3 regions of the Actinoplanes sp. NPDC048796 genome follow, and region 3 is predicted to be linked to each of the others. Evidence: predicted binding sites of a transcription regulator. Region 3 holds the regulator's gene; each other region holds the start of a gene.
What was found. The regulator HrcA, encoded in region 3, represses chaperone genes, less so after heat shock. The targets are predictions, from matches to a motif close to GGTTNGCACNCTCNNNNNGAGNGTGCNAACC.
Positions count from the first base shown of each region.

Region 1: groL (chaperonin GroEL) is a predicted target of HrcA. The motif match lies at 2,328-2,358, and genes of this name have one in related genera.
Region 2: groES (co-chaperone GroES) is a predicted target of HrcA. The motif match lies at 4,798-4,828, and genes of this name have one in related genera.

Region 1 is NZ_JBEZGO010000003.1:300,778-311,284, forward strand. Features, by position in the region: gene AB0C26_RS15185 (Ig-like domain-containing protein) at 1-509, shown strand, start outside; gene groL (chaperonin GroEL) at 522-2,144, opposite strand; gene AB0C26_RS15195 (hypothetical protein) at 2,412-3,302, opposite strand; gene AB0C26_RS15200 (hypothetical protein) at 3,362-3,592, opposite strand; gene AB0C26_RS15205 (GNAT family N-acetyltransferase) at 3,898-4,407, shown strand; gene AB0C26_RS15210 (hypothetical protein) at 4,407-4,874, shown strand; gene AB0C26_RS15215 (GNAT family N-acetyltransferase) at 4,810-5,814, opposite strand; gene AB0C26_RS15220 (GNAT family N-acetyltransferase) at 5,796-6,776, opposite strand; gene thrC (threonine synthase) at 7,018-8,301, opposite strand; SAM riboswitch class I at 8,313-8,445, opposite strand; gene AB0C26_RS15230 (TetR/AcrR family transcriptional regulator) at 8,522-9,109, opposite strand; gene AB0C26_RS15235 (SDR family oxidoreductase) at 9,209-9,964, shown strand; gene AB0C26_RS15240 (GNAT family N-acetyltransferase) at 10,002-10,507, opposite strand, start outside.
Region 2 is NZ_JBEZGO010000002.1:677,930-688,436, forward strand. Features, by position in the region: gene AB0C26_RS11440 (ABC transporter permease) at 1-556, opposite strand, end outside; gene AB0C26_RS11445 (ATP-binding cassette domain-containing protein) at 553-1,368, opposite strand; gene AB0C26_RS11450 (substrate-binding domain-containing protein) at 1,530-2,630, opposite strand; gene ybaK (Cys-tRNA(Pro) deacylase) at 2,999-3,484, opposite strand; gene AB0C26_RS11460 (methyltransferase domain-containing protein) at 3,558-4,727, opposite strand; gene groES (co-chaperone GroES) at 4,955-5,269, shown strand; gene groL (chaperonin GroEL) at 5,342-6,991, shown strand; gene AB0C26_RS11475 (ABC transporter ATP-binding protein) at 7,002-8,813, opposite strand; gene AB0C26_RS11480 (ABC transporter ATP-binding protein) at 8,810-10,501, opposite strand.
Region 3 is NZ_JBEZGO010000006.1:59,432-69,938, reverse strand. Features, by position in the region: gene AB0C26_RS24695 (citryl-CoA lyase) at 1-297, opposite strand, end outside; gene AB0C26_RS24690 (CoA transferase) at 282-1,403, opposite strand; gene AB0C26_RS24685 (amidohydrolase family protein) at 1,583-3,019, shown strand; gene AB0C26_RS24680 (IclR family transcriptional regulator C-terminal domain-containing protein) at 3,023-3,883, shown strand; gene AB0C26_RS24675 (hypothetical protein) at 4,250-4,558, shown strand; gene dnaJ (molecular chaperone DnaJ) at 4,817-5,959, opposite strand; gene hrcA (heat-inducible transcriptional repressor HrcA) at 5,977-6,999, opposite strand; gene AB0C26_RS24660 (DUF4870 domain-containing protein) at 7,153-7,707, shown strand; gene hemW (radical SAM family heme chaperone HemW) at 7,741-8,943, opposite strand; gene AB0C26_RS24650 (enoyl-CoA hydratase-related protein) at 8,980-9,759, shown strand; gene AB0C26_RS24645 (hypothetical protein) at 9,812-10,507, shown strand, end outside.

The DNA of each region.
Region 1 (10,507 bases), on a different contig from region 3:
CGCAGCCCGTCAGCCCGCGGCCCTCCGGCTCCTCGACCGCGACGGCCGGTCCCGCGCCTCCGGCGGGCACCTACAAACCTGTGGTTCCCGACAAGGTGGCCGCCGCCCAGCCGGGCCACCCCATCGGCATCCCGCTACCCGCCTCCGACGCCAACGGCCGCCCGGTGACCGTCCGCTCGGTGGGCCGGCCCGAACACGGCACAGCCGTCCTCAACGCCGACGGCACAGTCACCTACACCCCGCCGCCGGGCTTCGCCGGCGTCGACAGCTTCACCTACGAGGTGGTCGACGCCAACGGCACCATCGCCACGGCCACCATCACCGTGACTGTGGGCAAGCCCGACCAGCTCCCCGGCCCCGGCCTCCTGCCGCTCCCGGCCACCGGCGACAACATCCTCGCCGTGATCGCCGCCGGCGGCATCACCCTGACCATCGGCGCCGCCCTCTACTGGCTCGGCGCCTCCGGCGGAAAAGCAGAAAGGCGGGCCCGCCGAAGCGGACCCGCCTGACTAAGACTGGACTCAGAAGTCCATGTCACCGCCGCCCGGGGCGCCGGCCGGAGCCGGGTTCTTCTCGGGCTTGTCGGCCACGACGGCCTCGGTGGTGAGGAACAGCGCGGCGATCGACGCGGCGTTCTGCAGCGCCGAGCGGGTGACCTTGGCCGGGTCGATGATGCCCGCGGCCAGCAGGTCCACGTACTCGCCGGAGGCGGCGTTGAGGCCGTGACCCGGGTCGAGGTTGCGCACCTTCTCCACCACGACGCCGCCCTCGAGGCCGGCGTTCACGGCGATCTGACGCAGCGGGGCGTCGAGCGCGAGCTTGACGATCTGCGCGCCGGTCGCCTCGTCGCCGACCAGGTCGAGCTTGTCGAACGCGGTCTTGCCGGCCTGCACCAGGGCGACGCCACCACCGGGCACGATGCCCTCCTCGACGGCCGCCTTCGCGTTGCGAACGGCGTCCTCGATGCGGTGCTTGCGCTCCTTGAGCTCGACCTCGGTGGCCGCGCCGACCTTGATGACCGCAACACCGCCGGCCAGCTTGGCCAGGCGCTCCTGCAGCTTCTCACGGTCGTAGTCGGAGTCCGACTTCTCGATCTCGGCGCGGATCTGGTTGACCCGGCCCTGGATCTGCTCGGCGTTGCCGCCGCCGTCGACGACGGTGGTCTCGTCCTTGGTGATGACGATCTTGCGAGCGGTGCCGAGCAGGCTCAGGTCGGCGCCGTCGAGCTTGAGGCCGACCTCCTCGCTGATGACCGCGCCACCGGTGAGGATGGCGATGTCCTCGAGCATGGCCTTGCGGCGGTCACCGAAGCCCGGGGCCTTGACGGCGACGGACTTGAAGGTGCCGCGCACCTTGTTGACGACCAGGGTGGCCAGGGCCTCGCCCTCGACGTCCTCGGCGATGATGACCAGCGGCTTGCCGCCCTGCATGACCTTCTCGAGGATCGGGAGCAGGTCCTTCACCGCGGAGATCTTGCTGTTGGCGATCAGGATGTACGGGTCGTCGAAGACGGCCTCCATACGCTCGGCGTCGGTCATGAAGTACGCCGAGATGTAGCCCTTGTCGAAGCGCATGCCCTCGGTGAGCTCGAGCTCGAGACCGAAGGTGTTGCTCTCCTCGACGGTGATGACGCCTTCCTTGCCGACCTTGTCCATGGCCTCGGCGATGATCTCGCCGACCGTGGAGTCACCGGCGGAGATGGAGGCGGTGGAGGCGATCTGCTCCTTGGTCTCCACGTCCTTGGCCAGCTGCTGCAGGCCCTCGGAGACGCTGGCCACAGCGGCCTCGATGCCCCGCTTCAGGGCCATCGGGTTGGCGCCCGCGGCAACGTTACGCAGACCCTCACGGACCAGCGCCTGGGCGAGGACGGTCGCCGTCGTCGTGCCGTCACCGGCGACGTCGTCGGTCTTCTTGGCGACCTCCTTGACCAGCTCGGCGCCGATCTTCTCGAAGGTGTCCTCGAGCTCGATCTCCTTGGCGATCGACACACCATCGTTGGTGATGGTGGGAGCGCCCCACTTCTTCTCGAGCACGACGTTGCGGCCCTTGGGGCCGAGCGTCACCTTGACGGCGTCGGCGAGCTGGTTCATGCCCCGCTCGAGGCCGCGACGAGCTTCCTCGTCGAATGCGATGATCTTGGCCATACGGCTTTGTCCTCCTGGACATACGCGGTGCCGGGCCTCGTCGGCCCCGCCCGTTGCGGAACTCTGCGGACGTCACCACCTGGCGTCGTGACGTCCTCAGGCCGAGCCGGATAGCCCGCGACGACCGGCCCCGTGCCCCGGCGCCGATGGCGACGCCGTGACCGAGACCCCACCGTCCCGACCTGCTGGCACTCACCGCTAGCGAGTGCCAATGACTTGTTTAGCACTCTCGGGTGGCGAGTGCAAGGAAACGGCGGGCTCCCTAAGTCAGTCTTCAGGGGCGTTCAGCTCAGCGCGCAACGACCGGCTGGTCACCGGTCCTTCCGAGCGACGGCCTTGGCCGTACGCCACGAGCGCCGCCACCGCCCACACCTGGACCGCGACCACTCCGACGGCGGTCGCCGCGACCCCGCCGAACAGCTCGTCCGCCACTCGCGGCAGCACCGAGGCCACCGCCGAGACGGCCACCATCCCGACCGCCGGCCCCCGCCCCAGCAGATGCGCCGCCCGCCGCAGCCCATGACCTCGTTCGATCAGCAGCACACACCCGAAGACCCCGGCCACGGTCAGCACCCCGGTCGAGGCGACAGCGGTCAAGGCCTCGTTGGCCGCCAGCGACAACCCACCGGTCACCAGCCCCACAGCCGCGAACCGGAGCCACAGACCCCGCAGCCGGTACGCCACCAGACCCCACACCTGACGCGGGCCGGGCCGCACCCCGTCGGCCGCCGACGGCACGGCCACCCCGACCGCCGCGGCCAGACAGATGACAAAGGGCAGCGCCGACACGGTCAGGTAGGCCAGCCACATGGTCGGCAGCAACAGCAGCCCGAAACCACCGGCGAGATCGGACAGCGCCGGCGCCGCGATCACCGTGTCGTCCAGCCGGCCCACGAAGAAGTGCAGCGGCAGCGCCGCCAGAGCCATGGCCGGCAGCAGCCGCACCCCGTCCCGCCCGAGCACCGCCGCGACCCGCCCGGCCCAGCCCCGCAGCCCCGACCCGGCCGCCGGCACCAGCGGATCAGCCACCTCCGAAATCACCGTTTCGGGTACGCCCCCGCGCGGCAACTCAGCCGTCCGCGACTCCGGGTCGAAGGGGTCGGCCGCCGCCACCACCGGCCCTTCGACCATGTGCATAGCGCCTTCGCCCTGATCCATCGAAACACCTTGCCCCAGCACCCACTCCCCCCGCCACCCGGCACCCTCACCGCGACCGATCATCGCCGGACCGGACGGGCGGCCTCCTCGCCGAAAAGCAGCAGACCGCTCACCACGGCCGCCGCGATCCACCACGAATCGACGCCGAACCAGGCGAGAGTCGCGTGCCCGGCGATCAGCACCCCCACCATCGCCACCGGAGACATGTCGGGCCGACAGCGCGGACACAGCGCCTCCTGCTGTCCAGGCGACAGCTTCAGCCAGGTCGATCTGCAGATCGGCGTGCCCATCTGGTCGATCGGGGAGTCGACTCCGGCGAACGGGTCGCGCGGGCGTCCTCGTCGCGCCGGTCCTGGCTCAGCCGGCGAACGCCGCGGCTCACGAGGCTGCGGCTTCCACCGGCGCGCCGAGCGTGACGGACCATTCCGCTCCGTCGGCCGCGCGACAGGCGACCTGGCCGCCGTGACCGGCCGCGGCCAGGTCAGAGGTCGGGGCAGTCAGGGGCCTGTCCGGCTTCCACGTCCAGTGCTGCTCCTCTCGTCCGATTACCGCTAACGGGTTGCCGGAGGGGTGGTCAGCGGGTAGTCAGGACGGCATGGACAGCTGGAGCGTGCACCGGGTCACCGTCGGCGACGCGGCGCGGATGCGGGCTCTTCGGCTCGAGATGCTGGCCGACAGCCCGCTCGCCTTTCTCGAGACGCTGGCTCAGGCGGCCGCCCGGTCGCACGAGGGCTACCGCCAGCGCATCGCCCAGGCCGCGACCGGGGACGAGATCGCCAACTTCGTGGCCGATCCCGGGCCCGGCAAGCGGCTCATCGGTCACGCCGGCGGCACTGTCGCCCACGATTCGGCGCCCGAGACCGTGGTCTTCGCCGTTTATGTCACCCCCGCCTACCGGGGCGGCAAGGTGCTTCCGGAGCTGATGGAGGCCGTCTTCGACTGGTCGCGGCGGGCCGGGCGGCGCCGGACGATGCTCGAGGTGGTCGTCGGCAATGATCGGGCCGTCCGGGCGTACGAAAAACTCGGTTTTGAAGACACCGGCGAACGCGTGCCCCACCCGGTGCTGCCGGCCCTGACCGAGCTGCGCATGCGGCGGCGGATCTGATGGCCCGGCGGCATGTGGCGCGCAGCCTGATCACCGCGGTGAACGGGACCACCGCCGTGGGCCTGCTCGTCGCCAAGCTGGGCGGCGCCAAGCTGCGGCGCGGCCGGAACGGGGTGTTGATCGCCGAGGGTTACCGGCTTCGGGTGCCGCCCGCGACGTGTTTCACGGTGGGCTCGGTGATCATGACGAGGCGGACGGCCGATTGGCTCCTCTCGCCCGAGAAGCAGGCCCTGTTCGGGCACGAATCCCACCACGCCACCCAGTACGCCGTACTCGGACCGCTGTTCTGGCCCGCCTACTGGGTGGCGTGCGGCTATTCGTACGCGATGTCACGCACCTACGGTTCCCGCAACATCTTCGAGCGGATGGCCGGCCTGGACGCGGGCGGGTACAAGCGGCACGTCAGGCGACGGTCTTCTGCCACTGGATCAGCGACTCCACCGGCTGGAATCCCATCGCGCGATTGACCCGCAGCATGTGCTCGTTGCTCGCCGCGTTGAACGTGTCGATCACCTCGACCCGCGGGTCGCTCTCCCGGACGTACCGCAGGTTCTCCAGTTTGACCACGAGCCCGAGCCGGTGACCTCGGTGCTCCGGGTCGACCAGGGTGATGCTCTGCCAGATCTGCGCCGGTTTCTCGTTCTCGACCGAGATGGTCGTCACCGCGACCAGGCGCCCGTCGCGCAGCGCGCCGGAGTGGTAGGTGGTGCGCCCGCGCCGGGCCCGTGACCGCTCGTCCTCGCGGATCCGCTCGGCGTCGACCTTCTGCGCTTCCCAGGCGAGGTCGCCGACGGGCGAGTCGGTGAGGAGGCGGCCGCTGAGGTAGGCCACGTCGTCGATGATGTCGTCGGGTGCCACCCCGCTCCATTGCACCAGCCGGTAGTCGCCGGCCCCCGCCCACGCCTCGGCCAGCAGCTTGTCGAGGTGGGGCTGGTCGACCGTGGCGAGGTCGAGCCGGCTGCGGATCTCCTCGAGCCCGGTCGTGGCGCCCATCGCGGTGGCGAACGCGCCGCCGTCCGGGTGCCTCTGCACGGTCGGCCCGATCAGGTGGCGGCGGCCGAGCTCGTGCGTGCGCGCCACGGCCAGCTCCCACAGCGCCCGCCCCACGCCCTGCCGCCGCGCCGAGGGCAGCACGCCCAGCTCGAGGTCGACCGTGTCGAGGTTGTCGTCCTGCGGCAGCCCCAGGGTCAGCAGCCCGACCGGCTCGCCGTCCAGCAGACCCAGGCTGCGCTCGTACGCGTAATCCGGCCACCCGTTCGCCACGGCGGCCCGATAGCCCTCCAGCGAGGAGAACGGAACGTCCGGCTGGTCGTGCTCCTGACAGGCGCGAGCGATCGCGTACGCCGTCTCCACCGCCTCACCGAGCGGCTCGGTGCGCACCCGCCCGCTCACAGGTCGTGCTGCCATTCGGTGGAGGTCTCGACCGCGCGGTAGCCCATGGCCCGGTTGATCCGCAGCATGTGCTCGTTCTGCGAGGCGTTGAAGGTGTCGATCGCCTCGATGCCGGGCCGGTGGTGGCGGATGTTGTCGAGGTTGGCCAGTTTCACCAGCAGGCCGAGGCGGTGGCCGCGGTGGCCGGGGTCGACCAGCGTGGTCTGCTGCCAGGCCTGTACGGGCTGGGCCAGCTCGCCGGCGATGACCGTCCAGGCCACCAGCTTGTCGCCGTGCAGCGCCCCCGCGCAGTAGCTGATCCGGCCGCGTTTCTGCCGCGCCTCCTCGTCCTCGCGCAGGCGGTCGGCGTCGATCTTCTCCGGTTCCCAGGCGATGTCGCCGGTCGGCGCGTCGGCCAGCAGCCGGCTCTCCAGATAGGCGACGTCGTCGATGATCTCGCGGGCCGGCACACCGAGCCAGTCGATCACCCGGTAGCCCTCGGCGTGGGCCAGCGCCTCCGCGCGCAGCTTGTCGAGGTGGCCCTCGTCGATCTTGGTCAGGTCGAGCCGGCTACGGGTGTCCTCCAGGCCCGCGACGGCGCCCATCGCGCGGGCGAACGCGGCGCCGTCGGGGTGGGTGTCCACGGTCGAGCCGATGACGTGTTTGCGGCCGTTCGCGGCGGCGCGCTCGAGCATGAACTCGTAGAGGGCCCGGCCCACACCGTGCCGCCGGTGTTCCGGCAGGACGTCGAGCACCATGTGCGCGTTGGTGAGGTTGTCGAGCTGGAACAGCTCCAGTCCTCCGAAGCCGACCGGTTCGCCGTCGAGCAGACCGAGGTACCGCTCGAAGGCCGCGCCGGGTGGCGGATGGAGCAGGCCCGCTTTGAAGGCTTTCTCGGTCATGAAGGGCAGGTCGGGGGATTCGTGTTGCTTCGCGGCCCGCAGGATCCGGTAGGCGACGGGATCCCGCCCGTCAAAGGGCTCGATCGATACACGCATGGCCGCCACCCTTCCGGGCGACGGCCATGAACGCGAACGATTTTGGTCGGGAGAACGGACGCACACCGCCTCCGGCAGTGGGTCGTTGGGTCCCTCGAGAGATTGTCACCAAGCTCGAGGTGAGGGACCGCGTACGGCGTCGCGCCCTCCCGCAGAGAGCATCCTGCCGACCCGGAGATCGGTTCGCAAGTCCTCGCGGGATGGAATTCTCACTTGCTGGCAGATTGCCGACTACAGAGTGTTATCCGAGCAGGCCGGCCTCGCGCGCGCCCTTCAGCGACGGCTTGATCGTGTGAGTCGGGCCGACCTGGCCGGCGACCGCGTCGAGGGTCTTGAGTCCCTCGCCCGTGTTGTAGACGACGGTCTCCTTCTCGGGGTCGAGCTTTCCGCTCTCCACAAGCTTCTTGAGTACGGCCACAGTGGTGCCGCCGGCGGTCTCGGCGAAGATGCCGGTCGTCTCGGCCAGCAGCCGGATGCCGGCGCGGATCTCCTCGTCGTCGGCGTAGTCCATCCAACCGCCGGTGCGCTTGACGGCCTCGATCGCGTACGCCCCGGCCGCCGGGTCGCCGATGTTCAGCGACTTCGCGATGCCGGTCGGCTTCACCGGGACGATCTCGTCGGTGCCCTTCTGCAGCGCCGTGGCGATCGGGTTGCAGCCGGCCGACTGGGCGCCGAAGACCGTCCAGCCGCCCTCGGGCGCCTCGGCCAGGCCGATCTCGACCAGCTCGCTGAACGCCTTGTCGACCTTGGTCAGCAGCTCGCCCGAGGCCATCGGGATGACCACCTGAGCCGGGATGCGCCAGCCGAGCTGCTCGGCCACCTCGTACCCCAGGGTCTTGGAACCCTCGGCGTAGAACGGGCGCACGTTGACGTTGACGAAGGCGGTGTCCTCGAACTCGTCGGTCTCCACGAGCTCGCCGCAGAGCCGGTTCACGTCGTCGTACGAGCCCTCGATGGCCACCAGCTCGCCGCCGTACACAGCGGTCGTGATGATCTTTCCCTGCTCGAGGTCGTGCGGGATGAAGACGATGCTGGGGGCGCCGGCCCGGGCCGCGTGCGCGGCCACCGAGTTGGCCAGGTTGCCGGTGGAGGCGCAGGCGAAGCGGGTGAAGCCGAGCCCGCGGGCCGCGGTGAGCGCCACCGAGACGACCCGGTCCTTGAACGAGTGGGTCGGGTTGGCCGAGTCGTCCTTGACGTACAGGGGCGCCCGCAGGCCGACCGCGGCGGCCAGGGCCGGGGCGCTGACCAGCGGCGTCAGCCCGGGGTCGAGGGTCACCCGGGTGGCCGGGTCCTGCCCGGCGGGCAGCAGCGCCGCGTAGCGCCAGATGTTCTGCGGGCCCGACTCGATGTCGGCCCGGGTCACCCGCGCGAGGGCCGCCTGGTCGTAGGCGACCTCGAGCGGGCCGAAACACTCGTAACAGGCGTGCTGCGCGACCAGCGGGTATTCCGCACCGCAGGCACGGCAGACGAGACCCTTGGCGGGCGAAGTGGTGGTAGCGCTGGGTGCACTGACGGTAGACGTCATCGAGGCCTTCCCTCTCATCTTTCCCCGCGGCGACCTGCCGGCGAGGACGGAATTAGCACCTGCCGCGCTCGGCCTCGTCATCGAGACTGCGTGGTGGTTGCCGGGGCTTCATCGGGCCGTTCCCTCTGCCCCTCTGGATGAGGTATTCAGTTGTTTCCCACACCTTACGACGAAATCCCGGTAAGACGCTCGCGGGTTCCCGAGGTGTGAGCCACACCCTTCAGCGGTAGCGGGCGATCATCGTACGGACGGCCTCGGTGACCGCCTTGTCGTTGGCGGCGGCGCCCGGCGCCCAGTCGGTGAGCAGCAGCGACGGCCAGAAGACGAAGTTCGAGATCATGCCGAGGAACTGGGTCGCGGCCATCTCGGGGTCCTCGAGTTTCGCGTCGGACAGGTACCGCCGTACCGACTCGAAGTAGGGCATCTTCCCCCGGCTGAACTGGGCCTCGCCCAGCTCCGGGAAGCGCGGCAGCTCGGCGATGACGATCCGGAAGAGCGCGGTCATGCCCGGCCGCGTCAGCAGCTCGACGTAGCGGCGGCCGATCGCCGTCAGCCCCGCTTCCAGATCGTCCACCGGCGGCTCGGGACCGTCCGCGTCCTCGACCTGCCACGACTCGGTGACGATGGCGTCGAAGAGCGCGGCCTTGGTCGGGAACTGCTTGAACAGCGTGGCCTTGGAGACCCCGGCCGCGTCGGCGATCTTCGCGAGCGACGTCCCGTCGTAGCCGGACGCGAGAAACAGGCCGGTCGCCGCGTCCAGGATCGCCGCGCGCTTCTGCTCGGCGACGCGCTGGTGGTACGTGCTCATGCCCTCAGTATGACCAACAGCGAGGTGAGTCACTTGACTCACCTAGGCTCCGAATGGTGAGGTGAGTCGGTCAGCTCACCTCCGAACGAAGGACGCACCATGCGCTTCACCGATCACACCGTCCTGATCACCGGTGGCACCGGCGGGATGGGCGAGAGTCACGTCCGCGCCTTCCACGCCGAGGGCGCCGACGTCGTCATCGGCAGCACGGCCACCGGCCTGGCCCGGGCCACCGAGCTCGCCGAGGAGCTGGGGGCCTTCCCGGTACGCCTCGACGTCACCAGCGAGGACGACTGGACGACCGCCGTGGCCGCCGCCGAGAAGGCGTACGGGAAAGTCTCGATCCTGGTCAACAACGCCGGAGCGCAGAACCCGGCGACACCGATCGAGGCCACCGGCCGGGACCTCTGGGACCGCACCTTCGCGGTGAACGTGACCGGCCAGTTCCTCGGCATCAAGGCGGTCACCCCCGCGATGCGCCGGGCGGGCGGCGGCGCGATCGTCAACATCGGCTCGACCATGGCGTACGGCGGCACGTCCCGCTACGCCTCCTACGTGGCCGCCAAGTGGGCCCTGCGCGGCCTGACCCGCAGCGCCGCCCTCGAACTGGGCCGCGACAACATCCGGGTCAACGCCCTGCACCCCGGCGTGATCGCCACCAAGCTGATCACCGAGCCGGCCGAGCCCGGCGGCCGCCCGATCGCCGACTTCTACGACCCTTCGCCGTACGCCGTACCCCGCCTCGGCGAACCCGCCGACATCACCGCCACCCTGCTTCACCTGGCCGGCTCGCCCTTCACCACCGGCACCGACGTGGTCGTCGACGGTGGTCTCCTGCTCGGCCCGGCCCTCTGAGCTCACGTGACGAAGGCGGTCGAGATCCGCGACCTGGTCAGTCGCTGAGACCCAGCATCGCCCGGCAGGCCGGCACCCCGTCGACGACGACCGGGGGCCGCGCCTGCCCACTCCAGCCCTCCCGGGTCAGCCGCAGCCGGTCGGAGACGAGTGCCTCGCCGTCCCGCGCGTCCACCGAGATCCCGTCCGGCCGATAGCCGAGCTTGCGCGACACCCGCTGCGACGCGTGGTTGTCCTGGAACACCTCGGTCAGCGCCGCCGTGGCGCCGAGATGGTCGAACGCCAGCGCCAGCAGCCCGGCCCGGGCCTCGGTCCCGTAGCCCCGCCCCTGATGCGCGAGCCCCAGCCACGACCAGGTCTTGACCTCCCGCACCACCGCGAAGTCCCGCGCCCGGAGCCCGACCAGCCCGATCGGCTCCCCATCCCGGAACACCCCGAACCCGAGCTCCCAGTCGTCGGGCCGCCACGAGGCCAGCGCCGCCCAGTGCCCGCGCAGAACCGCCCGCGCCCGCTCCTCGGCGCTCCCTTCGGTCCACGGCGTCA
Region 2 (10,507 bases), on a different contig from region 3:
ACAGGTTGTCGTTGTTGAGCGAGTTGAAGAACTCGTTGCGCGTCGAGACGTTCGTGCCGCCACCGAGCAGCACGAGCAGCAGGCCCTGGAAGCCGAGGAAGGCGGCCAGGGTGACGACGAACGACGGGATGCCGATCTTCGCGACCAGGAAGCCGAGCACGAAACCGATCACGAGACCGGTGACCAGCGCGGCCGGGATCGCGGTGTACCAGTCCCAGCCGTGGTTGGTCAGCAGGACGGCCGCGACGGCGCCACAGAGACCGCTGGTGAAACCGGCGGACAGGTCGATCTCGCCCAGCAGCAGGACGAAGACCAGGCCCATGGCGATGAAGACGACCTGGGCGCTCTGGTTGAACAGGTTCGCGAAGTTGAGCTCGCTGAAGAAGGTGTCGGTCGAGACACCGAAGATCAGGCTCAGGACGACCAGGCCGAGGATGGCCGGCAGGGTGCCCAGGTCACCGCCGCGGATCCGGCCCCAGTAGTCGCGGATGTAGCTGTTGACGGTCGGCTTGACGACCTTGACGCCGCCGGCCGTAGTGGTCGTGGTGGTGCTCACTTGTCGCCTCCCGGCGTGATGTCGACGGCGTCGCCGTTGAAGTCCGCGGGCTTCTCGGGAGGCAGGCCGATGTTGCCACTGCGGCCGGCAGTGATCAGCTCGACGACCTGCGAGTGGGTCACATCGGTCGTCTTGACCTGGGCCGCCATGCGGCCGAGGTAGAGCGCCGCGATCCGGTCCGAGACCGCGAACACGTCGTTCATGTTGTGCGAGATCAGCACGACGCCGAGGCCGTTGTCGGCCAGGCGGCGCACCAGCTCGAGCACCTGGGCGGTCTGCGCCACGCCGAGGGCGGCGGTCGGCTCGTCCAGGATGACGACCTTGGAGTTCCAGAGCACGGCCTTGGCGATCGCCACGGTCTGCCGCTGCCCACCGGAGAGGCTGGCGACCAGCTGCCGCAGCGACTTCAGGGTGCGCACCGACAGACTGGCGAGCGCGTCGCCGGCCATCTGCTCCATGGTGGGCTCGTCGAGGACGATGCCCCGCTTCTTCTCCCGGCCCAGGAACATGTTCTGGACCACGTCCAGGTTGTCGCAGAGCGCGAGGTCCTGGTAGACGACTTCGATCCCGAGACCCGAGGCGTCGCTCGGGCCACTGATCGAGACCGGGTTACCTTCGAAGGTCACCGTGCCGGAGTCGATCTGGTAGATGCCACTGATGCACTTGACCAGCGTCGACTTGCCGGCGCCGTTGTCGCCGACGAGAGCGGTGACCTCGCCGGGGTAGACGCTCAAGCCGACGTCGTGCAGGACCTGAACGGGACCAAAGCCTTTATTGATCCCGCTGAGCTCCAGGAGGGGTGTCGCGGCCACGGTGTTTCTCCTTCGCTGAGTGACCGGTTTTGCCGCCCACGGCGGGGGTCGCCCGGGGCGGCAGGGTGGGGGGCACCTGACTCTGGCGCCGCCCGCTTCCTCTATCGGAAGCAAGCGGCGCCGTCGTCAGGATTTCGGGACTAGCCCGATATCAGCTGGGGTCAGCTGATACCCGCTTCAGTGCAGGCCTTCGCGAAGTCGGCGGTGCAGACCGCGTCCTTGGTGACGAAGCCGTCGGTGATGACGTCCTTGACGTTCGCCTTGGTGATCGACTGCGGGGTCAGCAGCACGGACGGAACCGAGGCGCCCGACTCCGGGTCCTTGGTGGTGCCGGTGGCCGAGGTCGGCTTCTGGCCCTTGGAGAGCGCGATCGCCAGCTCGGCGGCCGCGTCGGCCTCCTTCTTGATCGCCTTGTAGACCGTCATGCACTGGTCGCCGGCGAGGATGTTCTGCAGACCCTGAACGGTCGCGTCCTGGCCGGTGACCGGGACCTGACCGTTGAGCTTGTTCTTCTTCAGCACCGAGATGGCCGCGTTACCGAGACCGTCGTTCGCCGCCAGAACGCCCTTGATGTTCTTGTTGGAGGTCAGCATCTGCTCGAAGATGGTGCCGGCCTGCGCGTTGTCCCAGTCCGGAACGTCCTGGTTCGGGCCCTTGGTGAAGGTGCCGTCCGCGTACTTCGGGTCGAGGACCGAGTTGTAGCCCTGCGCGAAGAGGGTCGCGTTGTTGTCGGTCGGGGAGCCGTTGAGCTCGGCGACGACCGGCTTGACGGCCTTCTTCTCGGTCAGGCAGTCGACCAGGCCCTGGCCCTGGAGCTCGCCGACCTTCACGTTGTCGAACGACACGTAGTAGTCCGCGCCGCCGCTCAGCGTGAGACGGTCGTAGTCGATCGTCGCGATGCCGGCCTTCTTGGCCTTCTCGAGGACGGCCTTACCGGTGCCGGAGTCGAGGTTGACGATCATCAGAACCTTGACGCCGCTGGAGATCATGCCGTCGGCGATGGTCTGGAACGCGGTCTTGTCACCCTGCGCGTTCTGGATGTCGACCTGTACCCCGGCCGCCTCGAACGCCGCCTTGAGGAACTTCGGGTCGTCGGTGCCCCACCGCTGCGAGCTCTTGGTGTCGGGCAGGATCACGCCGACCTTGCCGGCCGAGCTCGAGTTGCCGCTACCGGAGTCGCTGCCTTTGTCGTCGCCACAGGCGGCGACGCTGCCGGTGGCCAGCAGGCCAACCGCGGCAAGGGCGAACAGTCCCTTACGCATTCCTTGTGTCCTTTCGGGTAAATCCGGGCCTTCGATCGGATTCGATGTTCTGCGTTGTCGGGAGTGTCGCTCCCCGAGACGCCGTGTGATCAGGATCTAGTTTGTTGTGTCCGGCAACGTATTCCCGTTGCGACCGGTAGCACAAGCGGTGACGCCAGCCGATCTCGTAACCGGGGATAACAATCCGGCAACACGGCGGTGATACAGGGACTTCGGCCCTGGTGAGGGCCAAGAGACCAGCTGAGCAAGATCGCTAACGACGCTCACTCCGTGACGCTAAGTCAGCCCGGCGCCCGATCTGGACCGTTCTCAGGAGAAAGATCCACCCGGCGCGTAACGTTGTCGTAACGGCGCGCGCTCGCCGGACGTTATTTCCGGATCTGAGCGGTTACCGCGTCGCTGAGGCGAATGAGATCCCCCGGCGCCAGGCTCACCTGAAGCCCGCGCCGGCCCGCCGAGATGAACATCAGATCAAGCGCGAGCGCCGAGTCGTCCACCACCGTCGGCAGCTTCTTGCGCTGCCCGAGCGGGCTGATGCCGCCGCGCACGTAGCCGCTGCTGCGCTCGGCCGCGGCCCGGTCGGCGAGGGTGGCCCGCTTGCCGCCGGCGGCGTGCGCCAGCGCCTTGAGGTCGAGGTCCCCGGTGACCGGCACGACCCCCACGACCAGCGCCCCGTCGACGTCCGCGACCAGAGTTTTGAAGACCTTCCGCGGCTCGACACCGAGCGCTTCCGCGACGAGCGCGCCATAGTTCGGCGCGTCCGGGGACACGTCGTACGGATGCAGCGTGTGCTCGACCTTCCGAGAGGTCAGCAACGCGGTGGCCGGGGTTCCGGCAGCGGCCTTCTTCGCCATGCCGGAACCGTACTACCGTGACGAATCTCCCTGCGTGACTCGTTGATCACATGAGATTTCGTGCCCGTAGGGGTCAGATCGCCCGGCACAGGAGGGCAGTCGGCGCCCCCGCGACGCGGGTCAGCACCAGCGACGCGCCGTTCGGCCCGGCCAGCCGCAGGTCTCGGCGCAGCTGCTCGGGCTCCAGGGCCGAGCCGCGCTTGCGGATCTCCAGCCGCCCGACGCCGCGCTCGCGCAGCAGAGCCCGCAGCCGCTTGAGCGAGAACGGCAGCACATCGGTGATCTCGAGCCGCCGGGCGAAGGGGGTCTCCACCGGGCCATCGGTGTAGAGATACGCGATCTCCGGGTCCCCCAGCCGGGCGCCGAGCCCGTCGGCGAGCTCGGCCACGAGGTGCGACCGGACGACAGCGGGGTCCGGGTCGTACAGGAAGGCACCGACCGGGCCCACCGGAGCCTTCTCAGCTCCGGTACCCGTCAGTTCGGACGCCCGCTCGCGCAGCAACACCGCTCGGCGCGGGACCTCGGCCAGCGGGCCGCACCAGAAGGCGGCCTCGACCAGATCGCCGTCGACGCTGGTCCACTCGCCCTCGGCGCCGGGCGGCAAGAGGTCGTGGTCGATGCCGGGCGCCAGCTTCAGGACGGTGCGCGGCACGCGCTCGGGCAGAGAGGCGATGAAATCCCAGGGCGGTGAGTACGACCGGGGATCGAACACCCGGCCGCGGCCGGCCTTCCGGCGGGCCGGGTCGGCGAAGACCGCGTCGTACCGCTCGACCGGCACCGACGTCGCGTCGGCGCATTCCACCCGTACGTCCAGGCCCAGCGCCTCCGCGTTGGCGGCGGCCATCGCCGCTGTCTCCGGATCGGCTTCCACGGCGTACACCGAAATCCCGAACCTCGCCGCCGCCAGCGCGTCCGAGCCCAGCCCGCAGCCCAGATCGGCCAAGGTCCGGACCCCGGCCGCCGCGAGGCGCCTCGCCCGCCTCTCGGCGACGACGGCCCGCGTCGCCTGTTCCAGGCCGGCCCGGGTGAAGAACATCGACGCCGCGTCGGCGCCGAACTTCCCCACCGCGCGACGGCGCAGCTCGACCTGGGTCAGCGCGGCCGCGGCCAGGTCCGGCGGGACGCCGCGGGACCGCAGTGCCGAAGCGGCCGCGAGCGGATCACTTCCGGCGACCTCCATCGCGCTGTCCAGCGCCTTCACCCCTTCGGGGGTACGCAGCAGGGCCGTCGATTCCGCAGTCACGCAGGCATTCTCCCCCGTGCGACTTCATTGGCACTCTGGTTGACGGAGTGCTAGTTCCGGCCTAACCTCCGATTAGCACTCTCATCCTGAGGGTGCCAACCGCGCGGCCATCCGGGCGCGCGGTGAGGCACCAGGCGGACCGGCACCCGCGACGACGGCCCCGCCCGGTGGCATGAGGCATCAGACCGGCCATCACCGTGGCCGGCGAAACCTGTACCCAGGAGGGTATGCCCGTGACTACCGCGACCAAGGTTGCGATCAAGCCGCTCGAGGACCGCATCGTGGTCCAGGCGAACGAGGCTGAGACGACCACGGCGTCGGGCATCGTGATCCCCGACACCGCCAAGGAGAAGCCGCAGGAGGGCACCGTCCTCGCTGTGGGCCCCGGCCGCATCGACGACAAGGGCAACCGCATCCCGGTTGACGTCAAGGTCGGCGAGACGGTCCTCTACTCGAAGTACGGCGGCACCGAGGTCAAGTACGCCGGCGAGGAGTACCTGGTGCTCTCCGCCCGCGACGTCCTCGCGGTCATCGAGAAGTGACCTACTGACAGTGCTGACCGCCCTGGCCCGTGATCACGGGTCAGGGCGGTGGTGCGTGAAGGGACCTTAAACATGGCGAAGATTCTCAGCTTCTCGGACGACGCCCGTCACCTGCTCGAGCACGGGGTCAACTCGCTCGCCGACACGGTCAAGGTCACCCTCGGCCCGCGCGGCCGCAACGTCGTCCTCGACAAGAAGTTCGGCGCTCCCACGATCACCAACGACGGTGTCACCATCGCCAAGGAGATCGAGCTCACCGACCCGTACCAGAACCTCGGTGCCCAGCTGGTCAAGGAGGTGGCGACGAAGACCAACGACGTCGCCGGCGACGGGACCACCACGGCGACGGTGCTCGCCCAGGCGCTGGTGCGCGAGGGCCTGCGCAACGTCACCGCGGGTGCCAGCCCCATCTCGCTCAAGCGGGGCATGGACAAGGCCGCCGAGGTCGTCTCGGAGGCGCTGCTCGGCAAGGCCGTCGAGGTCGCCGACCACAAGGCGATCGCGAACGTGGCCACCATCTCGGCCCAGGACGCCACCATCGGCGAGCTGATCGCCGAGGCGATGGACCGGGTCGGCCGCGACGGTGTCATCACCGTCGAGGAGGGCTCGGCCATGGCGACCGAGCTCGAGGTCACCGAGGGTCTGCAGTTCGACAAGGGCTTCATCTCGCCGAACTTCGTGACCGACGCCGAGTCGCAGGAGGCGGTGCTGGAGGACGCGTACATCCTCCTCACCACCCAGAAGATCTCCAGCATCGAGGAACTCCTCCCGCTGCTGGAGAAGGTGCTCCAGAACAGCAAGCCGCTGCTGATCGTGGCCGAGGACGTCGAGGGCCAGGCGCTCTCCACCCTGGTGGTGAACGCGCTGCGCAAGACCATCAAGGTCGCCGCGGTGAAGGCGCCCGGTTTCGGTGACCGCCGCAAGGCGATCCTGCAGGACCTGGCGATCGCCACCGGTGGCGAGCTCATCGCCCCCGAGCTCGGCTACAAGCTCGACCAGGTCGGCCTCGAGTCGCTGGGCACCGCCCGGCGCATCGTCGTCGACAAGGAGAACACCACCATCGTCGACGGTGGCGGCAAGAAGTCCGACGTCACCGACCGGGTCTCGCAGATCCGCAAGGAGATCGAGGCGTCGGACTCCGACTGGGACCGCGAGAAGCTCCAGGAGCGGCTGGCCAAGCTCTCCGGCGGCATCGCGGTGATCAAGGTCGGCGCCGTGACCGAGGTCGAGATGAAGGAGCGCAAGCACCGCATCGAGGACGCCATCGCAGCGACGAAGGCGGCCGTCGAGGAGGGCACCGTGCCCGGCGGTGGCGCCGCCCTCGCCCAGGTGGCGAAGGAGCTCGACGGTGGCCTCGGCCTGACCGGCGAGGAGGCGATCGGCGTTTCGATCGTCCGCAAGGCGCTGGTGGAGCCGCTGCGCTGGATCGCGCAGAACGCCGGCCACGACGGTTACGTCGTGGTGGGCAAGGTCGCCGAGCTGGGCTGGGGCCACGGCCTCAACGCGGCCACCGACGAGTACGTGGACCTGGCCGCGGCCGGCATCCTCGACCCGGTGAAGGTGACCCGCAACGCGGTCTCCAACGCCGTCTCGATCGCCGGCCTGCTGCTGACCACGGAAAGCCTCGTGGTGGACAAGCCGGCCGAGCCGGAGCCCGCCGCCGCCGGCGGTCACGGCCACAGCCACGGTGGCCACGGCCACCAGCACGGCCCGGGCTTCTGACCGGACAGCATCACCGAAGGGGCGCGTCCTGCGGGGCGCGCCCCTTTTCGGTCTCGTCGTCCAGCAGGTCGGGGACGCGCTCGCCGTGCCAGGAGCGCCACAGGGCCGCGTAGGGGCCGCCGGCGGCCACGAGCTCGTCGTGGGAGCCGAGCTCGGTGATGCGGCCGTCCTCGACCACGGCGACCCGGTCGGCGTCGTGCGCCGAGAAGAGCCGGTGGGCGATGGCCACGACCGTACGGCCGTGGAGCACCGCCGCCAGCGACCGCTCCAGATCGCGGGCCGCCCGCGGGTCGAGCAGTGACGTCGCCTCGTCGAGGACGAGCGTGTGCGGATCGGCCAGCACGAGCCGGGCCAGCGCGAGCTGCTGCGCCTGCGCGGCCGTCAGCGCCTGCCCGCCCGAGCCGACCACGGTCTCGAGCCCGTCCGGCAGGGCCTCGGCCCATTCCAGCGCGCGCACCGCCTGAAGCGCCCCGCGCACCTCGTCGTCCGCCGCGCCCGGCCGCACCATGGCCACGTTGTCGCGGACCGTGCCGATGAACACGTGGTGTTCCTGGCTGACCAGCGCCACCTCGGTGCGCAGCCGGTCGAGCGGCAGCTCACCCAGCGGCACCCCGCCCACCGTGATGGTGCCGCCGGTCGGTGCGTGCACCCCGGCCAGCAACCGGCCCAGCGTCGACTTGCCGGCGCCGGAAGGCCCGACGATGGCCAGCCGCTCCCCCGGTTCGAGCGTGAGATCGATGCCGTGCAGCACTTCGCGACCGGCCACATAGGAGAACCGCACGCCGGAGACCTCGATACGCGTCCCCACCGGCTCCTTCGCCGCCCGCAGCTGGACGCTCTCCCGCGCCTCGTCCTCGACTCCGAGCAGGCGGGCCAGGGACGCGCCGCCGATCTGCAACTCGTCGAGCCAGCTCAGCAGCCGGTCGAGCGGGTCGATCAGCATCTGCGCGTAGATGACCGCGGCCGTGAGCTGCCCCAGCGAGATCGAGCCGCGCAGGTAGAGCCAGCCGCCCAGGACCAGCGTCGCCACCACCGGCAGCACGTACGCCGCCTCGACCACCGGGAACCACACCATCCGCAGGAACAGCGTGTACCGCTCGGCCACCCAGCTCTGGCCCAGGTCGGCGTCGGAGCGCTCGATCCGCTGCCGCTGACGGCGCAGCGCGTCGACCGTCCGCGCGCCCTCGACCGTCTCGGCCAGCCCGTCGGTGACCGTCGAATAGGCCGCGTTCTGTCGCAGATAGCCGGCCGGCGCGCGCCGCAGGTACCACCTCGTGCCGACGACCAGGATCGGCACCGCGACCAGCAGCGAGAGCGCCAGCACGGGCGTGACCACGATGAGCGCGCCCACCACGAGCACGACGGTGATCAGCGCGATCATCGTCTCGGGCACGGCCAGCCGCACACACCGCGACAGGGCGTCGACGTCACGCGTCGTCCGGGTCAGCAGGTCACCGGAGCCCGCCCGTTCCACTGTGGAGAGCGGCAGGGCGAGCACCCGGTCGACGAACTCCTCGCGCAGCCGGGCGAGCACCCGCTCACCGAGCCGGGCCGAGGCCAGATGCGCGAAGCGCACCAGAATCGCTTGCAGCACGACGAATCCGGCGATCAACGCGGCCAGTTTGTCGACCACCCCGACACCCTTGCCCTGCCGGATCGCCTCGACCAGGTCGCCGAGCAGGGGCGGACCGGCCAGCCCGGCCAGCGCACCCAGCACGTGCAGCCCGACCGCGATGGTCAGGGCACGCGGGTAGCGCCGGAAGAGATCACGGGCGTAGCGCCGCACCTGGGCCGTGTCGGCCACCGGCAACAGGTTGCTCACGCGGCGTCCTCTCGCAGCACCGTCCGGGCGTAGCCCGGTTCGCTTTCCAACAGCCCCCGGTGGGTGCCGGTGGCGACCACCCGGCCCCCTTCCACATAGAGCACCCGGTCGGTGCGGTCGAGCACCAGCGGGCTGGACGTGCAGATCACCGTCGTCCGCCCGGCCCGGGCCACGGCGAGCCGGTCGGCTATCCGCGCCTCGGTGTGCGCGTCGACCGCGCTGGTCGGCTCGACCAGCACGAGCGTGTCGGGGTCGGCGACCAGGGCCCGGACCAGCCGCAGCCGTTGCTGCTGGCCGCCCGAGAAGGAACGCCCCCGCTCGGCGACCTCGCTGTCGAGCCCGCCGGGCAGCGCCTCGACGATGTCGGTGGCGGCCGCCGCGTGCAGCGCGGCCGGGAGCCGGTCGTCGCCGGCCGGGTCGAGATCGGACCGTAGCGGACCGGTGAACAGCCGCGCGTCGTTGTCGCCGACCAGGATCCGCTCGCGGACCGCGGCCAGCTCGAACGACGACAGCGCGTGCCCGCCGACGGTGGCGCCCTCGGCGTACCGCCCCAGGCGGTCGGCGATGGCGGCAGCGTCGGCCGGCACCGCCGCGACGATCGCGGTGACCTCGCCCGGCCGGACCGTCACGCCGGACTCCGGGTCGGCCAGGTCACCGGCGAGCAGGCTCGCCGGAAGCGGCCCGGCCGGGTCGGGCAGGTCGGTTTCCGCGGCCAGCATCGAGACGACGCGACGCGCCGAGACGTGGCCGCGGGTGAGCTTGTCGATCGCCTCGGTGAGCTGCCGCAGCGGCGTGACGAGGAACGCGGCGTACGCGTAGAAGGAGACCAGCTGGCCCACCGTGATGTGGCCGGTGAGCGCGAAGCGCGCGCCGAGCCACGTGACCAGCACCAGGAAGATGCCGGGCAGCAGCACCTGCGCGGCCTCGAGCAGCGACTCGACCCGGGCCGTGCGCACCCCGGCCGCCCGCAGCCGCTGCGACTCGGCGCGGTAGCGCTCGCCCATCACCGCCTCGCCGCCGATGCCGCGCAGCACCCGCAGGCCGCCCACCAGATCGGCGGCGCGGCCGGTGAGCAGGCCCTGCTGGTCGCGGGAGGCCTGCTGGAGCCGGTGCAGCGGGCGGATGAGCAGGCCCACGATGGCCATCAGCAGCGGCACGCCCAGCACCACCACGAGGCCGAGCGGCACCGACGTGGTGAGCAGGATGACCGTCACCGCGACGACGGCGATGAGCGAGCCGGTGCCCCGGGCGGTGATGTCGACGGCGGAGCCGATCTGGCGGATGTCGGAGGTGCCGATCGCGACCACCTCGCCGGTGTCGAGCCGGCGCGGGAGCGCCGACCCGAGCCGCCCGGCCTGGCGGACCGTGACCTGAACGGTCCGGAACATCGCGCCGAGGAAGTTGATGACCGCGAACCGATGGCGCACCACACCGAAGCACGCCTGACCGAGACCGGCCCCGAGCAGCGCCAGCGACCAGATCAGAAGGTCGTGCCGGTCGTGGTCGGTGGCGGCGTCGATCGCCTTGCCGACCACGGCGGGCACGGCGGCCTGGCAGAGCATCCAGAGCACGGCCATGACGATCGCCGTGTAGACGGCGAACCGGTCACGCCGGATCAGCCATCGCAGATAGCGGACCGGGGACCGGCCGTCGGGGGTGCCGGGATCGGCATCGGGTAGTCGTCGCATCAGGGC
Region 3 (10,507 bases):
ACCGCCGCCGAGGAGCCCGGCGGCCAGGGCGCCCTGCAACGATTCCGGCGCGGAGAGGTACGTCAGGCGGGCGGCGATCGCGGTCGGGGTGAAGCCGTGATCGGCCAGCGCCACGAGCACCGCCTCGAAGACCCGCACCTCGCCCGGGGTGGGCCGGCGCCCGGCGACCAGCCAGTAGGCCAGCTCACCGAAGCCGACCTTGCCCATCAGATCGGCGGCGAGATCCTGTCCCAGCAGCGAGATGCTGGTCGGCGTCGACGTGCCGATGCCGGTCGGGAAGCTCAGCTCCTCAGCCACTTGCGGATCTCCTCGCCGTGCTCGTCCAGACCGGGCGGCGGCAGCTCGTACCGTGCCGGAGTGCCGGAAAACGTGATGGGGTTACGGACGCCGGGCACGTCGCCGACGGTGACGACGGGGTCGAGCCCGAGCTCCTCGGCCAGGGCCACTCCGCCGTCGATCGTGTTGATCGGCGCGCACGGCACGCCGGCCGCGATCAGGTCGCGGAACCACTCGTCCTTGGTTCGGGTCGTCAGCCGCTCGACGAGCAGCGGGCGCAGTTCGGCACGGTTGGCCGTACGGTCCTGGTTGCGGCCGAACCGCGGGTCGGACGGCAGGTCGGGCAGGCCCAGCACCTGGCACAGCTTGCGGAACTGCCCGTCGTTGCCGGCGATGACGATCAGCTCGCCGTCGGCGGTGGGCAACGGCTCGTACGGGAAAAGGCTGGGGTGGGCGTTGCCCATCCGGTAGGGCACCGTGCCGCCCGCGACGTAACCGCTGGAGTGGTTGACCAGGCCGGAGAGCGCCGAGCTGAGCAGGTTGACCTCGACGTGCTGACCGCGCCCGCTCTCGCCGCGGTGGTGCAAAGCGGCGAGGATGCCGATGTTGGCGTGCATGCCGGCCATCACGTCGAAGACCGAGATGCCGGCCCGGTAAGCCGGCCCGTCGGGGTCGCCGGTGAGGCTCATCAGGCCGGAAATCGCCTGGATCATCAGGTCGTACCCGGGCAGGTCGGCGCCGGCGCCGGACCCGAAGCCGCTGATGCTCGCGTAGACGATCGCCGGGTTGGCCGCGGCGACCGACTCGTAGTCGAGGCCGAAGCGGGCGAGGCCACCCGGGCGGAAGTTCTGGATCATGACGTCGGCCCGACGGGCGAGCTCACGCGCCGCGGCCAGGTCGCCGGGATCCTTGAGGTCGAGGGCGATCGAGCGCTTGTTGCGGTTGATGCCCAGGTAGTACGTCGAGACGCCGTCGCGGGTGGGCGGCATCCACGTGCGGGTGTCGTCGCCGCCCGGTCCCTCCACTTTGATCACCTGCGCGCCGAGGTCGGCCAGCAGCATCGTCGCGTACGGCCCGGCGAGGATCCGCGAGAAGTCCGCCACCAGCAAGCCGTTCAATGGTCCCATCAATCCCAACCGCCGTTCTACGGACACATGTCCGCCGGACCAGCCTCGACCAAGATCTGCATGCTGTCAACGCCCTGTTGATCTGCTCGAAACAAACCATTGACACCGCGAAGAGGGCGGGAGAAGACTGGCGCGAACTCGTTGTCCGCTTGACGGACGAGCGTCCGAGAGGAGCTGCGATGAGCACGAACAGCCGGCCGACCATCCTGCGTAACGGCCTGGTCCTGACCATGGACGACTCACACACCGTTCTTTCCGGGGCCGACGTGCTCGTGGTCGACGGCCGGATAGCCGAGGTCGGCACCGGCCTCACCGCGCCCGAGGGCGCCCTCGAGATCGACGCCACCGGCGGCGTGATCATGCCGGGCATGATCGACACCCATCGGCACATGTGGCAGACCGCCATGCGCGGCTACGGGGCCGACTGGACCCTCACGCAGTACTTCGTCTGGTACTACCTGGAATCGGGCAAGCTGTTCCGCCCCGAGGACATCCACGCCGGCAACCTGCTGGCCGCGATCGAGGCGATCGACGCCGGCGTCACCACCACCGTGGACTGGTCACACGGCCTGCAGACCGCCGATCACGCCGACGCCGCGGTCGACGCGCTCGAGGCCGTGCCCGGCCGGTTCGTCCTGGCCTACGGCAACATCCAGCAGGGACCGTGGGAGTGGGCGACCTCCGGCGCCTTCCGCGACTTCTACCGCCGGCGGGTCGACGGCGGCAAGCTCGCCGGGTTCCAGATGGCCTTCGACGTCACCGGCGACCCGGCCTTCCCGGAGAAGGCGGCCTTCGAGGTCGCCCGCGAGCTCGGCGTCGCCGTCACCACGCACGCCGGAGTCTGGGGCGCCACCAACGACGACGGCATCCGGCTCATGCACGAGAACGGATTCATGGGTCCCAGCAACGTGTACGTGCATGCCGCCACCCTCACCCACGACTCGTACAACCGGATCGCCGCCACCGGCGGCTCCGTCTCGGTCTCCACCGAGAGCGAGCAGAGCGCCGGTCAGGGCTACCCACCCACCTTCCAGCTGCGCCACCACGACATCCCGGTCTCGCTGTCGATGGACACCAGCGTCTGGTGGAGCGGTGACCTGTTCTCCGCGATGCGCACCACGCTCGGGGCCGACCGCTCGCGTGAGCACCTGGAGGCGCACTCCAAGCAGGAGACCGTGACACACGCCCACCTGCGGGCCGAGCATGTCGTCGAGTGGGCGACCCGGGGCGGCGCCCGCGCGCTCGGCCTGGACTCCCAGCTCGGCGCGCTCACGCCGGGACGGCAGGCCGACATCGTACTGATCAAGAACGACGCGTCACCCGTGATGTTCCCGGTCCTGCACCCGTACGGGCACGTCGCCTTCCAGGCGCAGCGCGGCGACGTGCACACCGTGCTGGTCGGCGGCCGGGTCGTGAAGCAGGACGGCCGGCTCGTCGACGTCGACCTGGCCGCCGCCCGGGCCAAGGTCGAGGCGACCGTCGACTACCTGCGCGAGACGATGGGTGAACAGGCCTGGCGGCGCGGGATGAACCCCGACGTGCCCGAGACGGCGATCCGTGAGAACCCGTACCAGTACACCGAGTGGGACGCCGGATCGGCGCAGTGGAAGCATTAGGAGATGACCGACACCGGAAGGGGCACGGGGCCTGACTTCATCGAGGCCCTCGCGCGCGGCCTTGATGTCCTGCGTTCCTTCCGTCCGGGCCAGCCGTCGATGACGCTGAGCGACATCGCGGCCGAGACCGGCCTGGCCCGGCCTACGGTGCGTCGCATTCTGCTCACGTTGGAGGCGCTCGGCTACGCGCGCAGTGAGGGCCGCGGCTTCGCGCTGACCCCGCGGGTGCTCGAGCTGGGCATGGCGTACGTCAACTCGCTGAACCTGTGGGAGGTGGCCCGGCCGCACATGGAGGAGCTGGTCGGCATCACCGGCGAGTCGACCTCGATGGCGCAGCTCGACGGCTGCGACATCGTCTACGTGGCCCGGGTGGCGGTACCCAAGATCGTGACGTTGGCGGTCTCGATCGGCACCCGGTTCCCGGCCCCCGCGACGTCGATGGGCAAGGTGCTGCTCGCCGCGAAGGAGCCCCGGGTGGTGCCCGAGATCCTGGCCGAGCACTCCCGGTCGGGCATCGTCGCGCGGTACCGGCCCACGCTCGACGTCTTCATGACGGCGCTCCTGGAGGTGCGGGCTCGCGGCTGGGCGCTCGCCGACCAGGACCTGGCGCCCGGGATCAGGTCCGTCGCCACGGGCGTGCGCGACGGCAACGGCCAGGTCATCGCGGCGATCAACGTGACCGTGCACGCGGCCGAGACGTCGGTCGAGACCCTGGTCCAGAAACACCTGCCCCACCTGCTGCGCACCGCCGCCGACATCAGCGCCGACTACGCCCGCCTGGCCGCCGTCCCCACCACGACGGTCGCCGCCGCCGCCATGACCGACGCCGCCTCCGCCACGATGGACGCCGCTTCCCACTACTGACGCCACCTCCACCGCGACGGCGCCGCCCCCACACCACGACCGGCGCCCGTCCCTACACGACGACCGGCGCCGCCCACACCACGACAGGCGCCCGTCCCTACACGACGACCGGCGCCGCCCGCGCCACGACAGGCGCCCGTGCCCACGTCACCACCCGTCCCGCCCCGTCACGACGGGCGCCGTACCGACGTCCCCACCCGTCCCGCCCCGTCACGACGGATGCCGTCGCGCAATGACCGGGGACGTCCGCGCCGGGATCGAGGGCTGCGCCCGGGCGTTGGCGTTTGGGCCGGTCGCGCTTCCAGACTGTGCTAACGGCCGCTTGGGGCGGGCCATCGGCGGGTATGAGTGAATTTCATGAAGGTGGTGTCTGAGCTCTTCGAACCCGAGCCGCCACGCTGGGGCCTCCGGGGTGATCCATGGGTGTGGCGGGCGATGGCCGAGCGGCTCGCCACGACCTATCTACCGCCGTCCCTCAGTGAGGTCGAGCGGCTGCTCTACGCCGAGTTCGACCGCCTGGTCAGCGTCAACCTGGCCTCCGAGACCACCGCGTGGGTGGTCCGTGAGGAGTTCGCCCACGGTGGGCCGTCCAGCGGAGCCGTCCACCTGGACATCTGGCGAGCGGAGCTCATCCCCCTGCTCCTCGACCGAGCCAGCAGCCGAGTAGGCGGCTGACCGAAGGACCACGACCGAGCCAGCAGCCGAGTAGGCGGCTGACCGAAGGACCACGACCGAGCCAGCAGCCGAGTAGGCGGCTGACCGAAGCGCCACGACCGGGCTAGGGGTTTGAGCGCGACCACTCACGCACGTCGCCCGGGTGGGGTGAGCGTTCTGGGCGCGCAGCGCCCTGCTCGCCCCGCCCGGGCCCTCGGCGGGAGCAGCGATCTGTACGCCCCACCCCGCTACGACATCCTGCCTTTGACCTGGAAAGGCTCAGTGGCCGTTGAAGGCGTCTCGCATGCGGCTGAAGAAGCCGCCCTGCTTGCTGAGCTCGGCCACGTCCTCGCCTCGGGTCTTGGCGAAGTCGCGCAGCATGCGTTCCTGGTCGGCGGTCAGCTTGGTCGGGGTCTTGACGTCGAGGTGGACGAACAGGTCGCCCCGGCCCTGGCCCCTCAGGTGGGGCACGCCCTTGCCGCGGATGCGCAGCGTGCTGGCCGGCTGGGTGCCGGATTTGACCTCGATGGCCTCTTCGCTGTCCAGCGTCTTGATCGTCAGGCGGGTGCCCAGCGCGGCCGCGGTCATCGGCAGCGTCACCCGGCAGTGCAGGTCGTCGCCCTTGCGGGAGTAGACGTCGTGCGGGCGCTCGTGGATCTCCACGTACAGGTCGCCGGGGGTGCCGCCGCCGGGGCCGACCTCGCCCTGCTGGGCCAGGCGGATGCGCATGCCGTCCTCGACGCCGGCCGGGATCTTCACCGTCAGCGAGCGGCGGGTGCGCACCCGGCCGTCGCCGGCGCAGGTCGGGCACGGGTGCGGGATGACCGTGCCGTGGCCCTGGCAGGTGGCGCAGGGGCGCGACGAGACCACCTGGCCGAGGAAGGTGCGCTGCACGCTCTGCACCTCGCCGCGGCCACCGCACGTCTCGCAGGTCGCCAGGTGGGTGCCCGGCGCCGTGCCCGCGCCCGAGCACTGGGTGCACAGCACCGCCGTGTCGACGGTGATCGGCGCCTCGACGCCGAAGGCCGTCTCGTTCAGGTCCAGCTCGAGCCGCAGGATCGCGTCCGCTCCGGGCCGGGTGCGGGGGCGTGGGCCGCGGCCGCCGCCGCCCGCCGCCGAGCCGAAGAAGGCATCCATGATGTCCTGGAAGCCGACGAACGGGCCGCCGGCCCCGCCGGGTCCGCCGGGACCCATGCCGCCGCCGGGCGCGAGCGGGTCGCCGCCCAGGTCGACGATCTGGCGTTTCTGGTCGTCGGACAGGACCTCGTACGCCGCGTTGATGTCCTTGAACTTCTCATGCGCTTCCGGGTCCGGGTTGACGTCCGGATGGTACTGCCGAGCCAGTTTGCGGTAGGCGCGCTTGATCTCGTCGTCGGTGGCTTCCCGGCTCACGCCGAGAATGCCGTAGTAGTCCTTGGCCACGGGCTCCGCAATCCTCGTCAATTTTGTGCTAGAAGGTCGCCCACGTAGCGTGCCACCGCGCGCACGGTCGCGATGGTGCCGGGGTAGTCCATCCGGGTGGGGCCGAGCACACCGAGCCCACCGACGATCGTCGCACCGGGGCCGTACCCCGTGCTGACCACGGACGCCGACCGCAGGTTGTCGATCTCGTTCTCGTCGCCGATCCGGACCCGCGTGGTGCTCGGTTCCAGGTCGCCGATCAACTTCAGCAGGATGACCTCTTCCTCGAGGGCTTCGAGGACCGGGCGGAGGGTGCCTTGGAAGTCCAGCACCCCACCTCTTGTCAGGTTAGCCGTACCCGCCAACGCGAGGCGTTCCTCACTGCGCTCGACCAAGGTCTCGAGGAGCACCGAGGCCAGGCACGCCATCGTGGCCCGGCTTTCCGGCGCGCAGTCGTCGACCAGGCCCTGCACCAGCGGTGGGGTGTCGGCGAGTTTCTTGCCGGCGAGCTTCTCGTTGACGCGGCGGCGCAGGTCGGTGACGTCCTCGGGCGGCACCGGGCCGGGCAGCTCGACCAGCCGCTGCTCGACGCGGCCGGTGTCGGCGATCATCACCAGCATGAGGCGCGTGGTGGAGATCGGCACCAGCTCGAGGTGACGCACCGAGGAGCGGGCCAGCGACGGGTACTGCACGACCGCGACCTGGCGGGTGAGCTGGGCGAGCAGGCGCACCGTGCGGTGCACGACGTCGTCCAGGTCGACGGCGCCGATCAGGAACCGCTCGATGGCTCGCCGCTCGGCCGGGCTCAGCGCCTTGACCTTGGAGAGGCGGTCGACGAACAGCCGGTAGCCGGCGTCGGTGGGCACCCGGCCGGCGCTGGTGTGCGGCTGCCGGATGTAGCCCTCCTCCTCCAGCACCGCCATGTCGTTGCGCACAGTGGCCGGGGAGACGCCCAGCTGGTGGCGCTCGACCAGTGCCTTGCTGCCGACGGGCTCCTGGGTCTCGACGTAGTCCTCGACGATCGCCCGAAGCACTTCGAGCTTGCGGTCATCGAGACTCATATGACCCCTCCCCCACTGCTTTGGCACTCCGGATGACAGAGTGCCAGTCTACGTCGCCGCGGACGGCAGCGCGATGATCGAGTGCGGATGAATAGACAGGGCATCAGCATGTCGCCCTCGACCGCATTGAAGTGCGGCCCTACCGTGTCAGCCATGACTGAACCGCCTCGTCCGCCTGGTGAACCGAACCCGAATGACCCCACCAGGCCGTTCAACCCTTATGCGGCTAACGACCCGACTTCCGGATCGACACCGCCGCCGTACACCCCGCCGCCGGGTTACGGCCCGCCGCCCGGATATCAGCCGCCCCCGCCGGGCTACCAGCCGCCTCCCCCGGGTTACCAGCAGGGATACGGCGGTGCTCCCACGCAGGACGACCGCACGTGGATCCTGGTCGCCCACTTCGGCGGGGCCGCGGGCGCGTTCCTCGGCGGTGGCCTCTCCGGCTGGATCGCGCCGCTGATCTCGCTGCTGGCCAAGGGCAACCTGTCGCCGTCGGTGCGCGCCGAGTCGGTGAAGGCGCTCAACTTCCAGATCACCTGGGCGATCGTCACCCTGATCGGCTGGGTGACGTCCTGCATCGTCATCGGCTTCATCATCATTCCGGTGGCCGCGCTGATCGCCATCATCTTCGGCATCATCGCCGGTGTGAAGGCGAGCAACAACGAGCCGTACGACTATCCGATGTCGTTGAAGCTCATCAAGTAGCCGAGCCGGGCACGGGGGCCCGGCGTTCCACAGTCAGACGACGTCGCGAATCACGGCGTCGGCCAGCAACCGGCCACGCAGGGTCAGTTCCAGACGCCCTTTCTCGTACGCCCGGGCGTCAAGCAAGCCGTTGGCCAGGGCCTGCTTGGCGCCGACCTGGTCGACCCGGTCGAGGGCGATGCCGTCGCGCAGCCGCACGCGCAGCATGACGTCCTCGACGTGCCGGTCCTCGTCGGTCAGCAGCTCGCGCGCGTGACCGGGCGAGACACCTTCGGCCAGCCTTTGCGCGTACGCCGTGGGGTGCTTGACGTTCCACCAGCGCACCCCGCCGACGTGGCTGTGCGCGCCCGGCCCGAGACCCCACCAGTCGGCGCCGGTCCAGTAGAGCAGGTTGTGCCGGCAGCGGGCCGCGTCCGAGGTGGCCCAGTTCGACACCTCGTACCACTCGAAGCCGGCCCCGCTCAGCTGCTGTTCGGCCGCCAGGTAGCGGTCGGCGGCGACGTCGTCCGAGGGGTACGGGATCTCGCCGCGCCGCATGCGGGCGGCCATCCGGGTCCCGTCCTCGACGATCAGGGAGTACGCGCTGACGTGGTCGACACCCGCGTCGACGACCGCCCGCAGCGACGCGTCGAAGTCCTCCGCCGTCTCGCCCGGCGTCCCGTAGATGAGGTCGAGGTTGACGTGCTCGAACCCGGCTTCGCGGGCCTCGCGGGCGGCCTGCGGCGCGCGGCCCGCCGTGTGCTTGCGGTCCAGGATCCGCAGCACCGCGGGCGCCGCCGACTGCATACCGAGCGAGATCCGGTTGAAGCCGTGCTTTCGCAGCGTCCTCAGATACGACAGATCAACAGATTCCGGATTCGCCTCAGTGGTCACCTCGGCGCCGGGCGCCAACCCCCACGTCTCATCGATCCCGGCGAGGATCCGCCCGAGATCGTCCGCGCTCAGGAGCGTCGGCGTTCCGCCGCCGAAGAACACCGTGTCCACTTTTTCGGGATTTACGGCTTTACTTGCCAGCCTCAACTCGCGCAGAACCGTTTCGGCATACGCCTCCCGGCTGCCCCCGCCGCCCAGCTCCGACGCGGTATAGGTGTTGAAATCGCAGTAACCGCATCGAGAAGCGCAGAACGGCACGTGGACATAGACCGCGAATCCGTTCTTGCCGGCCTCAGCCGTCGCGGTCGCGGGAAGCGACCCGTCGGAAGGAACAGGTAAACCATCGGGAAGTGCGCCGGCCATCCCTCAAGTGTGCACGCCGCCCGTTAGGGTGCCGCCATGGCTCTGGTCCGTACCGTCACCGACGCCGGGGTGACCACCATGACCCTGGACAGCCCGGCGAACCGCAACGCACTCTCCACCCCCCTGATGCGCGAGCTGCTGGACGCGCTGGCCGAGGCCGTGACCGACGCCTCGGCCCGGGTCGTGGTCCTCTCGCACACCGGCCCCGTGTTCTGCTCGGGCGCCGACCTCAAGGAGACCGCCGAGGCCCGCGAGACCGGCCGGGTCCCGGCCGAGCTCCTGGCCGACGTCCTGGCCGCGCTCTGGGAGTTTCCCAAGCCCGTGGTCGCGCGCGTCGGCGGTCCCGCCCGCGCCGGCGGGCTCGGCCTGATCGCCGCCGCCGACATCGCCGTCTGCACGACCGAGGCGACGTTCGCCTTCTCCGAGGTACGCCTCGGCGTCATCCCGGCCGTCATCAGCGCCACCGTGCTCCCCCGCCTGGCGCCGCGCGCGGCGGCCGAGCTCTACCTCACCGGCGACGTCTTCGACGGCGCCCGGGCGGCCGAGATCGGCCTGGTCACCGCGGCCGTCGAGGCCACCGATCTGGACGCCTCGATCGAGCGGTACTGCGCCGGGCTCGTGCGCGGCGGGCCACTCGCCCTCGCGGGCGCCAAACAACTTCTCCGCCGTACGCCCAAGGAAAGCGTCCGCGAGGAGCTCGCAGAACTCTCTCAGCGTTCGGCCGGATACTTCCGCTCGGCCGAGGGCCGCGAAGGTGTCGCCGCCTTCCGGGAGAAGCGCGACGCCGCCTGGGTCCCAGCGACCGGTCAGCAGTGACCAGGTAGTGGTGATCTCGTTGACTACTCTTGTTGCCTGAACAACTTTGGGGGTGTGGGTGCGCAGGACACCGGTCGTGGCGGCACTGGCGGTGGTGACGCTCGTTGGTGCGCTCGGCGTGTTCGCCGTCGTCCGCTCCTTCTCCGGCGGCCTCAAGCTGCCCAAGATCGGCCCGGAGTGCGTCGTGCGGGCCGACGGCGAGGTGACGCTCGACTACGTGCAGATGGCCAACGCGGCCACCATCACGGCCGTGGGCGTCCGCAAGGGCATGCCCGAGCGGGCCGTGGTGATCGCGCTGGCCACCGCGCTCCAGGAGTCGAAGCTGGAGAACCTCGACACCGGCGACCGCGACTCGGTCGGCCTCTTCCAGCAGCGTCCCAGCCAGGGCTGGGGCACGGTCGAGAAGATCAAGGATCCGAGGTATTCGGCCGACCGGTTCTACACCGCGCTGAAGAAGGTCAAGGGCTACCAGAAGATGCGGGTCACCGACGCCGCGCAGAAGGTGCAGCGCTCGGCCTACCCGAACGCGTACGAGAAGTGGGCCGACGAGTCCGCCGTGCTGGCCAAGGCGCTGACCGGCCGGGCCACCGGCGCGGTGGAGTGCTCGGTGAGCGGTTCGCCGGTGCTGCGTGGCGCCGCCGCGTCGGCCGCCCTGATGGAGGGCCTGCGGCTCGACTGGGGCAAGGGCCTGACCGAGTCGGCGACCGCCGGGCCGGTGGCCGGCCTGACCGTCGCGGTGGCCGACGTG